2 regions of the Sanguibacter sp. A247 genome follow, and region 1 is predicted to be linked to the other one. Evidence: riboswitches for the same ligand, from Rfam matches in the RefSeq annotation. Region 1 holds a riboswitch; the other holds the start of a gene.
The links. A riboswitch is a leader RNA that binds a small molecule or an ion and turns the genes downstream of it on or off. The one in region 1 is predicted to bind cyclic di-AMP.
Positions count from the first base shown of each region.

Region 2: it holds a riboswitch for cyclic di-AMP, as region 1 does, so the genes downstream of both, ACTVCO_RS11750 (C40 family peptidase) here and ACTVCO_RS05490 (C40 family peptidase) in region 1, are expected to answer to the same signal.

Region 1 is NZ_JBQPRE010000002.1:285,323-290,471, forward strand. It holds gene ACTVCO_RS05475 (hypothetical protein) at 1-223, opposite strand, end outside; gene serC (phosphoserine transaminase) at 419-1,543, opposite strand; gene ACTVCO_RS05485 (metal-dependent transcriptional regulator) at 1,705-2,406, shown strand; cyclic di-AMP (ydaO/yuaA leader) riboswitch at 2,607-2,766, shown strand; gene ACTVCO_RS05490 (C40 family peptidase) at 2,769-3,551, shown strand; gene ACTVCO_RS05495 (universal stress protein) at 3,718-4,707, shown strand; gene ddaH (dimethylargininase) at 4,740-5,149, opposite strand, start outside.
Region 2 is NZ_JBQPRE010000006.1:30,525-35,673, forward strand. It holds gene pyrE (orotate phosphoribosyltransferase) at 1-81, opposite strand, end outside; gene ACTVCO_RS11735 (SDR family NAD(P)-dependent oxidoreductase) at 153-908, opposite strand; gene ACTVCO_RS11740 (exodeoxyribonuclease III) at 969-1,769, shown strand; gene ACTVCO_RS11745 (hypothetical protein) at 1,766-2,623, shown strand; cyclic di-AMP (ydaO/yuaA leader) riboswitch at 2,869-3,021, shown strand; gene ACTVCO_RS11750 (C40 family peptidase) at 3,023-3,871, shown strand; gene ACTVCO_RS11755 (LuxR C-terminal-related transcriptional regulator) at 4,031-5,149, shown strand, end outside.

The sequences.
Region 1 (5,149 bases):
CGCTGTACCACGTGTACTCGTCGACGTCGTTGGCGATTTTGGCGAGAAGGGACCCCTGCTCGAGACGCTCACGCACGCGCCACGAGAGGCGGCTCAGGTTGAGGGGTAGGCGGTTCTCACTGAGGTCCTCGTCTGCCGCGTACCTCGTGAAGCAGAACAGCCTCTCGTCGGGCGCGCCCGCGTATGTCGTCGATTTGAGCCCGACGACCTCGCCGCGCGTCACGTGACGCACCCCTGGCCGATGGCGGCAACCCGCTCAGCGGTCTCAAGCAACATCGCGCTTCCCCCGTCCCGACACGCCATGGCGCGGCGTGCTGTGTGCACACGCTACGGACGCATCGGGCGAGCGCGACAGGGTTGCGTGCCGAGATCACCCTGACCCCACCCCGGAAGCGGTCGGCGCTCGCCCGCTAGCTACTCAGCCCATCCGCTCGACGACGTAGTCGACCGCCTGCGTGAGGCGCTCGACGTCGCTCGGCTCGACGGCCGGGAAGACGCCGACGCGCAGCTGGTTGCGGCCGAGCTTGCGGTACGGGAAGACGTCGAGCACGCCGTTCTCGCGCAGCACCTTGACGATGCGCGTGGCGTCGACCGACTCGTCGATGTCGATCGTCGCGACGACGTTCGAGCGCGCGGCCGGGTCAGCGACGAACGGCGTCGCCCACTGCCGTTCCTCAGCCCAGCGGTAGAGGACTGACGCGGACTCCGCGCAACGCGCCGCCGACCACGCAAGGCCACCCTGCGCGAGCAGCCACTCAACCTGCTCAGCAAGCATGACGAGCGTCGCCACCGCGGGCGTGTTGAGCGTCTGGTCGAGGCGCGAGTTCGTCAGCGCGATCTGCAGCGAGAGGATCTCGGGGATCCAACGCTCCTTCGCGAGCCGCTCGGTGCGCTCCACGGCGTCGGGGGAGAGCGTCGCAAGCCACAGCCCACCGTCAGACGCGAAGACCTTCTGCGGCGCGAAGTAGTAGACGTCGGCCTGCGAAGCATCGAGTGCAAGGCCGCCCGCGCCGCTCGTCGCATCGATCGCCACGAGCGCGCCGTCCGAGCCCTCAGGGCGCACGACGGGTGCCATCGCACCCGTCGACGTCTCGTTGTGAGGCCACGCGTAAAAGTCGACGTCCTCACGGACCTCGGGGAGGCACACCGTGCCCGGCTCCGACGTCCGCACGAGCGAGTCACCCAAGAAGGGCGCGCGCGACGTCGCGGCAGCGAACTTCGCCGAGAACTCCCCGAAGGCCGCATGTGAAGCACGGTCATCGATGAGTGAGAACGTCGCCACGTCCCAGAACGCCGTGGCGCCACCGTTGCCCAGCACGACCTCATAGCCGTCGGGCAGGGAGAACAGCTCGCTCAACCCGGCCCGCACTCGCCGCACCACGTCCTTGACGGGTGCCTGGCGGTGCGAGGTGCCCAGCAGGTGCGCACCCGCGGCTGCGAGCGCGTCAACCTGCGCAGGGCGCACCTTCGACGGGCCAGAGCCGAAGCGCCCGTCGCGGGGCAGCAGATCAGCAGGGACAACGATCGCGGTGTTCTCGGTCACGCTCGGAGAATACGCGCGTCGCCCGGCCTCAGGCAGGGGCGTCCGCCCACTGACGACGGGACTGCGCGGGCGCTGGAGCCGGCCCCGCGGGTTCGTGACCCCGCGTCAGAAGGGACGGCCTAGACTGGGCCGCGACCGACGAAACAGGGAGGCTGTGCGCCGTGAGCGACCTCATCGACACCACCGAGATGTATCTGCGGACCATCTACGAGCTTGTCGAGGAGGGGATCGTCCCGCTTCGCGCCCGCATCGCTGAGCGACTGGGACATTCCGGCCCCACCGTCTCGCAGACCGTGGCGCGTATGGAGCGCGACGGCCTCGTCGTTGTCTCGGGCGACCGTCACCTCGAGCTCACCGAGGACGGTCACAACAAGGCCATGCGCGTCATGCGCAAGCACCGTCTCGCCGAGCGCCTGCTCACCGATGTCATCGGGCTCGACTGGGAGTTCGTCCACGACGAAGCCTGCCGGTGGGAGCACGTCATGAGCGACCGCGTCGAGCGCCACCTCATCGGGCTGCTTGACCACCCGACGAGCTCGCCCTACGGCAACCCCATCCCGGGCCTCGCCGAGATCGGCGGGACCGACCCCGGCGCGGCCTTCCTTGACGGCGTCGTCTCGCTCCAGGTCGTTCACGACGAGCTCGCCGACGGATCCTCCGCGACCGGGATCGTCGCGCGCCTGGGTGAGCCCCTGCAGACGGACATCGAGCTGTTGGCGCGCCTCGCCGCGGCGGGCCTCACACCCGGGACGACTGTCGTCCTCACGCGGCGTGCCGAGCGCCTCGAAGCGGCGTCGGTCGACGCCGAGGTGGGGGCAGACCTGCCCGTCGAAGTCTTCCGACACGTTTTCGTGGAGCGCTGACCGCTCCCTCGCATCATGACGAAAGGGCGTCCCGCCGCAGGTGGGGCGCCCTTTCTCATCGCCGCACCCCGGGGTCCCCAAAAGAGGTGTCCACGAAACGTGATCGGAACGTGACATGGCGTAGGTCGGTGGGGTACCTTCGATCTGCCCGACCGGTCAACCGGACGGGACCGCGGACGGAACGCCGAGCTCTGCCACCGGCCGCGAACACGTTGAACCGCTGGCAGAGGCGGGGGAACCACCTTGGTTTCGTGGAGACACGAGACCCGGGGTGAAGCCGGAACGACCTCGGTCGTTTCGGCCGGGCACTCTTCAGCCCGAACCCGACAGCTAACTTCGCAGGCGTTGGAGAGAGGCCAGCAGTGACCCTCAGCACCACCCGCGGACGCCACCGTGCCGCACGCCGCCCCCTCGGCCAAGTCATTGTCGACGTCGCAGGAGAGGGCATCGGGCGGCGCACAGCAGTCGTCGCAGCGTCCTCTGGCCTCCTCGTCTCGATGGCTGTGGCCCCCGCCAACGCAGCAGTCGGCTCTGACGCCGTCGCCATCGGCTCCGCCGATGTCTCTGCCCTCACGTCGCAGGCCCGCGCTCAGCTCGCAGCAGCTCCCGCCGTGACCGTCTCCGAAGGCTCCTGGGCCGCCGACATCGACGAGGTCGAGGTCGTCAAGGTCACCCCGGCACCCGAGGTTCGTCGGGCCGCCCCGGCGCCCACGCGCGCCGAAGCTCCTGAGCGCCGCGCGGCCCCTGCCTCGCGCTCCTCCGAGCGCACCGAGGCCCCCCGCGTCAAGAACAACCCGATCCCGCAGAGCGTCTCGGGCTCCAAGGTCCTCGAGATCGCCTCGCGCTACGTCGGCGTCCCGTACGTCTACGGCGGCTCGACGCCCCGCGGCTTCGACTGCTCGGGCTTCACGTCCTACGTCTTCGCCCAGGTCGGCGTCAACCTGCCGCGCTCGTCCGGAGCCCAGCGCGGCGCCGGCCAGATCATCTCGCGCGCCGACGCACGCCCCGGCGACCTCATCTGGACCCCGGGCCACATCGCGATCTACGCGGGCGGCAACACCCAGATCGACGCCCCGCGTCCCGGCAAGACCATCCAGTTCCGCAAGATCTGGCAGAGCAACCCCACGTTCATCCGCGTCGGCTGAGAAGCACGCACCGCACAACGGCCTGGCCCCGCACGGGGTCAGGCCGTTGTCGTTGAACCACACGCCGCTGCCCGTGCGGTGTGCAAGAACAGGTCGGGAACGGGTAAAGTCAACGGCAGGACGACGTGGTCCGCTCGCGCCGTCACTTCAATGAAGGAGGCCACCTGTGCCGCACCGTGACGTAGTCCTTGTCGGAGTCGACGGCTCAGCCCCGAGCCTCCACGCCCTCGACTGGGCCGCTGCTGAAGCCAAAAAGCTCGGCTGGCCACTGCACGTCGTCTGTGCGTACTCCCTGCCCTCCTTCACCGCCGCGTCACTCGACGGCGGCTACGCGGCACTCGACGACACCGCAATCCTCGACGGAGCCCGCTCCGTCCTCGACGAAGCACGCGACCGCGCCGCCGCCCAAGGCGTCGCCGTCACCGCAACCGTCACGACAGGCGACCCCGCAGGCGCGCTCGTCGACCTCTCCAAAGACCACCGCCTCGTCGTCGTCGGAACCCGCGGGCACGGCGGCTTCGCCGGACGCCTCCTCGGCACCGTCTCCTCCGCGCTGCCCGCGCACAGCCACTGCCCGACGGTCGTCGTGCCCTACCTCGGCGAAGACGGCGAACGCACCGCCATCAGCTCGATCGCCTCGAACGCAGGCCTCGACCCCGTCGATCAGCGCCCGCTGTTCCCCCTGCGACGCATCGTCGTCGGCATGGACGGCTCACCGACCGCAGAAGACGCCCTGCGCGCCGCCCTGCGTCAGCAGAAGCTCTGGGACTGCGAGCTCGTCGCCGTCGCCGGCGTGCCCGTCGGCTCCGGCGCCGGCATGCTCGCGTGGCTGCCCGCAGCAGTCGACCACGAGGCCGTCCTCGCCGACGTCGCCGAGGGGCTGAGCGTCACCGTCGACCGCGTCCTCGTCGACCACCCCGGCCAGACCGTCCGTCGCATCGTCCTCGACGGCTCCGGCGCCGAGCTCCTCACCGAGTTCTCCACCGCCTCTGACCTCGTCGTCGTCGGCTCCCGCGGCCGCGGCGGCTTCGCCGGGCTCCTGCTGGGCTCAACGTCGCAAGCCGTCCTCCACCACGCCAAGTGCCCCGTCATGGTCGTCACCAAGCGCGCCGCCGCAGCCGACAACCCGGTCGGCAACCAGGCCGCCGCAGAATGACCCGCGACGCGCAGCTGCGCTGAGGCCCAGCCTCAGCGCAGCACGAGCGTGCAGCACTTCACCGAGCCGCCACCGCGCAAGATCTCTGACACATCCACGGGCATGGGCGTGTAGCCGCGCTCGCGCAACCGCTCCTGCCACGCACGAGCCCCCGCGTTCAACCACACCCGCTCGCCGTCGCTCAACGCATTGAGCGCGAACTGCGCAGCGTCGTCCTCCGTCGCATGCAACGCATCGGGGAACAGGCGCGCAAGCACGTCCTGTGACTCCGGGGTGAACGCCCCGGGGAAGTACGCCACATCCACGCCCTCAGCGTCATCACGCAGCACCGTGAGCGCCGTGTCGAGGTGATAGAAGCGGGCGTCCACGAGCTCGAGCGTCACCGCCTCGCGCCCCAACACCTGCGCTGCCTCCGCGTGAGCCGCACGCTCCGTGCGCCACC
Region 2 (5,149 bases), on a different contig from region 1:
GTGGACGACGGCGTGGTCCTTGACGAGGTCACGCAGCTGCTCGCGCGGGGACGGGGACAGGACGGCGTCGTAGTCGGTCACCCGTTCAGGCTAGAGGATGCGTGGGCGGCGTCGCCCGGCCCGCCGCACCGCGAGACCGCGACCGCGAGCGGCTAGAGCTTGAGCGCGCGCGTCGCGCGGCGCATCGCCTCGCGCGGCAGGTGCCGCGCGACCGCAACCGCGACGCGGTAGCGCGCCGACGGGATCGAGACGACCGCACCGCGGCGCACGTCCGCGAGCGCGACGCGCACGACGTCGGCGCGGTCGAGCCAGAACCAGCCTGGGCCGAGCCGCTTGAAGCCTGCGCGCGCGTGGAACTCGGTGCGCGTGAGACCCGGGCACAGCGCGGTGGCGGTGACGCCGCTGCCCTCGAGCTCGGCCGCGAGGCCCTCGGTGAAGGTGAGCACCCACGCCTTGGCGGCGGAGTACGTGCCCGACGTCGTGTGCGCGGCCACCGAGGACACGTTGAGGATCGCACCGCGGCCGCGGGCCGTCATGGCTCGCGCGGCGGCGTGTGAGAGCGCCTGGACCGTGCGCACCATGACCTCGAGGAGTGCGTCCTGCGCGTCGAGGTCGGAGCCGACGAACCGCTCGTGGACCGTGTAGCCCGCGTTGTTGACGAGCAGGCCGACGGGACGCTCGTGGGACGCGAGCCGCTCCGCGACCCGTGCGACGTCCTCGCGGACCGACAGGTCAGCGGGAAGCACCTCGACGTGGACGCCGGCTGCGGCACGCAGCCGCTCTGCGAGCGTCTCGAGGCGGCCCGCGTCGCGCGCGACGAGCACGAGGTCGTGGCGCGCGGTCGCGAGCTGCCACGCGAACTCTTCGCCGAGGCCTGCGCTCGCCCCGGTCACCAGTGCGGTTCCCATGCGTCCACCCTACGAGCCCTGTGCGCCGCAGCCGCACGCGGAGGTGGGTAGCCTCGTGCCATGCGCATCGCGACGTGGAACATCAACTCGATCCGGGCCCGTGCTGACCGCGCGCTGGCGTTCCTCGAGCGCGAGGACGTCGACGTGCTCGCGCTGCAGGAGACCAAGTGCAAGGACGCTCAGTTCCCGCGGGAGGCTTTCGAGGCCGCGGGCTACGAGATCGCGACCTTCGGCTTCTCGCAGTGGAACGGCGTCGCGATCCTCTCGCGCGTCGGCCTCGAGGACGTGAGCGCGGGCTTTGACGCCCAACCGCAGTTCGGCGACCCCGCGGCGACCGAGGCGCGCGCGCTTGGCGCGACGTGCGGCGGCGTGCGCGTGTGGAGCCTGTACGTGCCGCACGGTCGCGCGCTCGACAACCCGCACTACGCGTACAAGCTCGCCTGGCTCGAGCGCCTGCGCGAGCTCTCGGCCATGTGGGCGGACGCGGGTGAGAAGGTCGCGCTCGTGGGCGACTGGAACGTCGTCCCGCTCGACACCGACGTGTGGGACGTCGCCGCGTTCGAGGGGCTCACGCACGTCTCGGAGCCCGAGCGCGCGGCGTTCCGCGCGTTTGCGGAGGCCGGGTACACGGAGGCGTCACGCACGTTCCTGCCCGACGAGCACCGGTACACGTACTGGGACTACCAGCAGCTGCGCTTCCCCCGGAACGAGGGCATGCGTATCGACTTCGCGTACACCTCGCCCGCGCTCACGCCGTTCGTCACGGACGTGCGCATCGACCGTGACGAGCGTCGGGGCAAGGGTGCTTCTGACCACGTCCCCGTCATCGTCGACGTCGACACGTCGTCGTTCGCGTCGTGAGCACGCCTCCGGTCCCGCCGGCGCCGGGACCCGTGCCCGTTCCGGAGCCCGCACCCGCACCCGAGCCTCAGCCTCTGCCCGGCACCGGCACCGGCCCGGGGCCGGTGCCGTCTCCCCTCTTCGCGTCGCCCGATGGACCCGCGCCCGCGGCACCCGACCCCTGGTCGCTCCCGGTCCCGGCGTCCGCGCCGCCCGTCGTCCCGGAGGCGCAGCAGCTGGTCGGCTACGCCCCGCAGACGCACCTGGCCGACGGATGGGACCCGCGCGCGCTCGGAACACTGGCTCCCCCCGCCCCGCGTGCCGCGCGCGAGCCGTTCGCGGTGCCCGCGTTCGTCCTCGCGTGGCTGGTCGCGCCACTCGGCGCGGTCCTCGGCGCGGTCGCCGTCGTCCGAGCCCGGCGGATGCATCGTCGGGGCGTCGGCCTGGGAGCAGCCGCGATCGTCGTCGGGCTCGTCGTGAGCGTCGTCGTGCCGACCGTCGTCCTGCCGTCGTCGGGTGCCTGGGCACGCGTCATGGGTGCGACCGAGCCGCTCGGCGACGTGCTCGCACCGACGTCGGCGTACGCACGCCAGCTGGGCCCCGGTCATTGCCTGGAGGAGATCCCTCACGGCACGACGCACCGGGTCACGGTCGTGCCGTGCACGCTGACGCACGAGGCGCTCGTCCTCGATGCCGTTCCCCTGCGAGGCGAGGCGTGGCCGGGCGCCGACGAGGTCGTGCGCACGGTCGAGACACGATGCCGCGTCCTCATCGCCGCGGGTCTCGACCTCATCGCGCTCTCGCCCACGGAGGCGGGCTGGCGCGCGGGCGACCGCACGGGTCTGTGCGTCGCACCGGCCCGTCCAGGCGCGTGAAGATCATGTGAAGGGGTGTGACGGCGGGCACGCACCCTCGGGCAAGACCCAGGTGAACACTGACCTGCGGCGCCATCTCGCTGCCCGCCCGAAACCGGGGTGGAAGATGGCGTGAAGGGCATGCGGAGCGTCGTGACCTCCCCGTGACACGGCGCCCGCGCCCGGCCTAGCGTCGTCGTCGCCCGCCATCACCTTCCCGGTGCACGGGTGCCACCCCGGACGCCGAGCGCTGCCGCCGGGGCGCGGCTCTTCACTCACCACACGGCAGCGACGGGGGACCCACTTCCGACCGTGCACCACGCGGTCTTGGGGTGAAGCCGACGGATGCGCGTCATCCACGGCCGGGCAGAACCTCAGCCCGAACCCGACAGCTCACCTCGCAGGCGTCGAGAGGTTCACATGCCCGTCCACACGACGGACGTCATGAACGAGAGCGCCACCACGACTCGTTCCGCCACGTCCACTCGCACTCGCGGCGCCCGCCGCACCGTCGCAACCCTCGTCGCAACCCTCGGCCTCGGCCTCCTGCCCGCGCTCGACGCCGCAACGGCGCAGGCCGCCCCCGCCGCCACGACCACGGCGGCCGCCCACCCGGGCGAGGACACCGCACGCACCCGCCTGACGATCCGTCGCTCCGCGACCACGACGTACCAGGGCGACAAGAGCGCACGCCTCACGCTGCGTCTGCGAAACGCCGACGCCCCCGTCGACGGCCGCGTGAAGATCTACGACGGCCGCAAGCACCTGCGCACCCTCAAGGCCGCCGACCGCAACGACGACGGCAGGCTCACGCTGCGCTACCGCCTTCCGAAGAGCCTCAAGGTCGGTCGCCACACGATCCGCGTCACCTACGTGCCCAGCACGTCGACCGACGCGCCTGCGGCCAAGCGCACGACGAAGATCCGCGTCCGCTCCGAGGGCGACCTCGTCGTCCGGACCGCCAAGCGCTATGTCGGGACCCCGTACCGATCTGGCGGCGGAACCCCGCGCGGCTTCGACTGCTCAGGCTTCACGAGCTACGTCTTCAAGAAGGCGGGCGTCGCCAAGCTCCCGCGGAGCTCGTCAGCCCAGCGCACAGCCGGCAAGGTCATCTCGCCGAAGAATGCCCGCCCCGGTGACCTCATCTGGACTCCCGGCCACGTCGCGATCTACGTCGGCAACGGCAAGCAGATCGACGCACCCCGCCCCGGGAAGAGCATCAAGGTCCGCGGCATCTGGCAGTCGAACCCCACGTTCATCCGCGTCTGACCGACGCTCTGCCCACAGACCGCGCGTGCCCGCCTTTCCCCCGAAGGCGGGCACGCGCTCGTTCGTCCACCGAACGTGAGGTGCGGGGCACGACACGACCTGTCATCGTGTCTGCGGGGACGATGACGTTCCCACGCAGGTCACGGACGTGGAGGCATCGTGGACAGACCGTCCGCCCTCGGGCAGCACCACACCGCAGCCGAGACTCGGGCCGCAGGCGGGGCCGCCCGCCTCGCGCAGCACGACGCCGAGATTCGCACGGCCGCCGCCGCTCTCTCGCGCGGCCATGGCGGCGTCGTCTGGACGGGCGACCCCGGGTCGGGGCGCTCGACGCTCCTCGACGTCGTCGCCGACGCACTCGTCAACGCCGCAACGTCCGAGGGCATGCGCCTGCGACGCATCGTCGTGCCGCGCACCCTCACGGAGATCGACGAGCGCGCGCTCGCGCCCGCTGACGGCGTGCGCCTGCTCCTGCTGGCCGACGACCTCGACCACCTCGCGCCGGCCGTCCAGACACGCCTGCTCGACGCCGCGACGCGCCCCGGAAGCCCGTGGGTGCTCCTCGCGACCCGCACGTCGGGTCCCGTCGCGGATGCCTCCCCCCTCCCGCACCCGCTCGTCGAGCGACGGGTCTCACCGCTCACGGCGCCCGACGCCCTCCTCGTGCTCGCCGAGCACGACATCGTCGCCGCGCCCCACGTCGTGGCGAGCCTCGTCCGCGCGTCCTCCGGCAATCCGGCCGCGCTCCTGCAGACGGTTCCGTGGCTGACGAACGAACAGCTCGACGGCACGAGCCTCCTGCCCGACCCCATGGCCGTACCCGCCGCGACCGAACGGCTCGTCGGGACGCGACTCGTCGACCTCTCCCTCGCCGAGCACCGGTTCCTGCTCATCGCCGCGATCACTGTCGTCGACCGCACCGACGTCCTCGTGCGCGCCGCCGGCACGGACGCCGCGACGATCGCGACGTGGCCCGCGGCTGCCCTGCTCAACCTGGCCGGCGGCCGCTGCCGCATCCTCGAGCCCGGGGTGCGTGCACTCGTGCACGCACGGGCGACGCTCGCCGAGCGGACCGACGCCCACCTCGCACTGGCGAGCGCGCTCGCGGCGTCCGACATGCTCGCGGCCGAGTGGCACCGCAGCCTCGGGACGCTCGCGGGTGACGGCGCCCACGCAGCGGGGCTCCTTGCGATCGCCGAGCAGCTCCTGGCGCGCGGCGACTGCATCCACGCGGTGCGCGTCGCCCGCGAGGCACTCAGCCACGGCGCGGACGAGGCG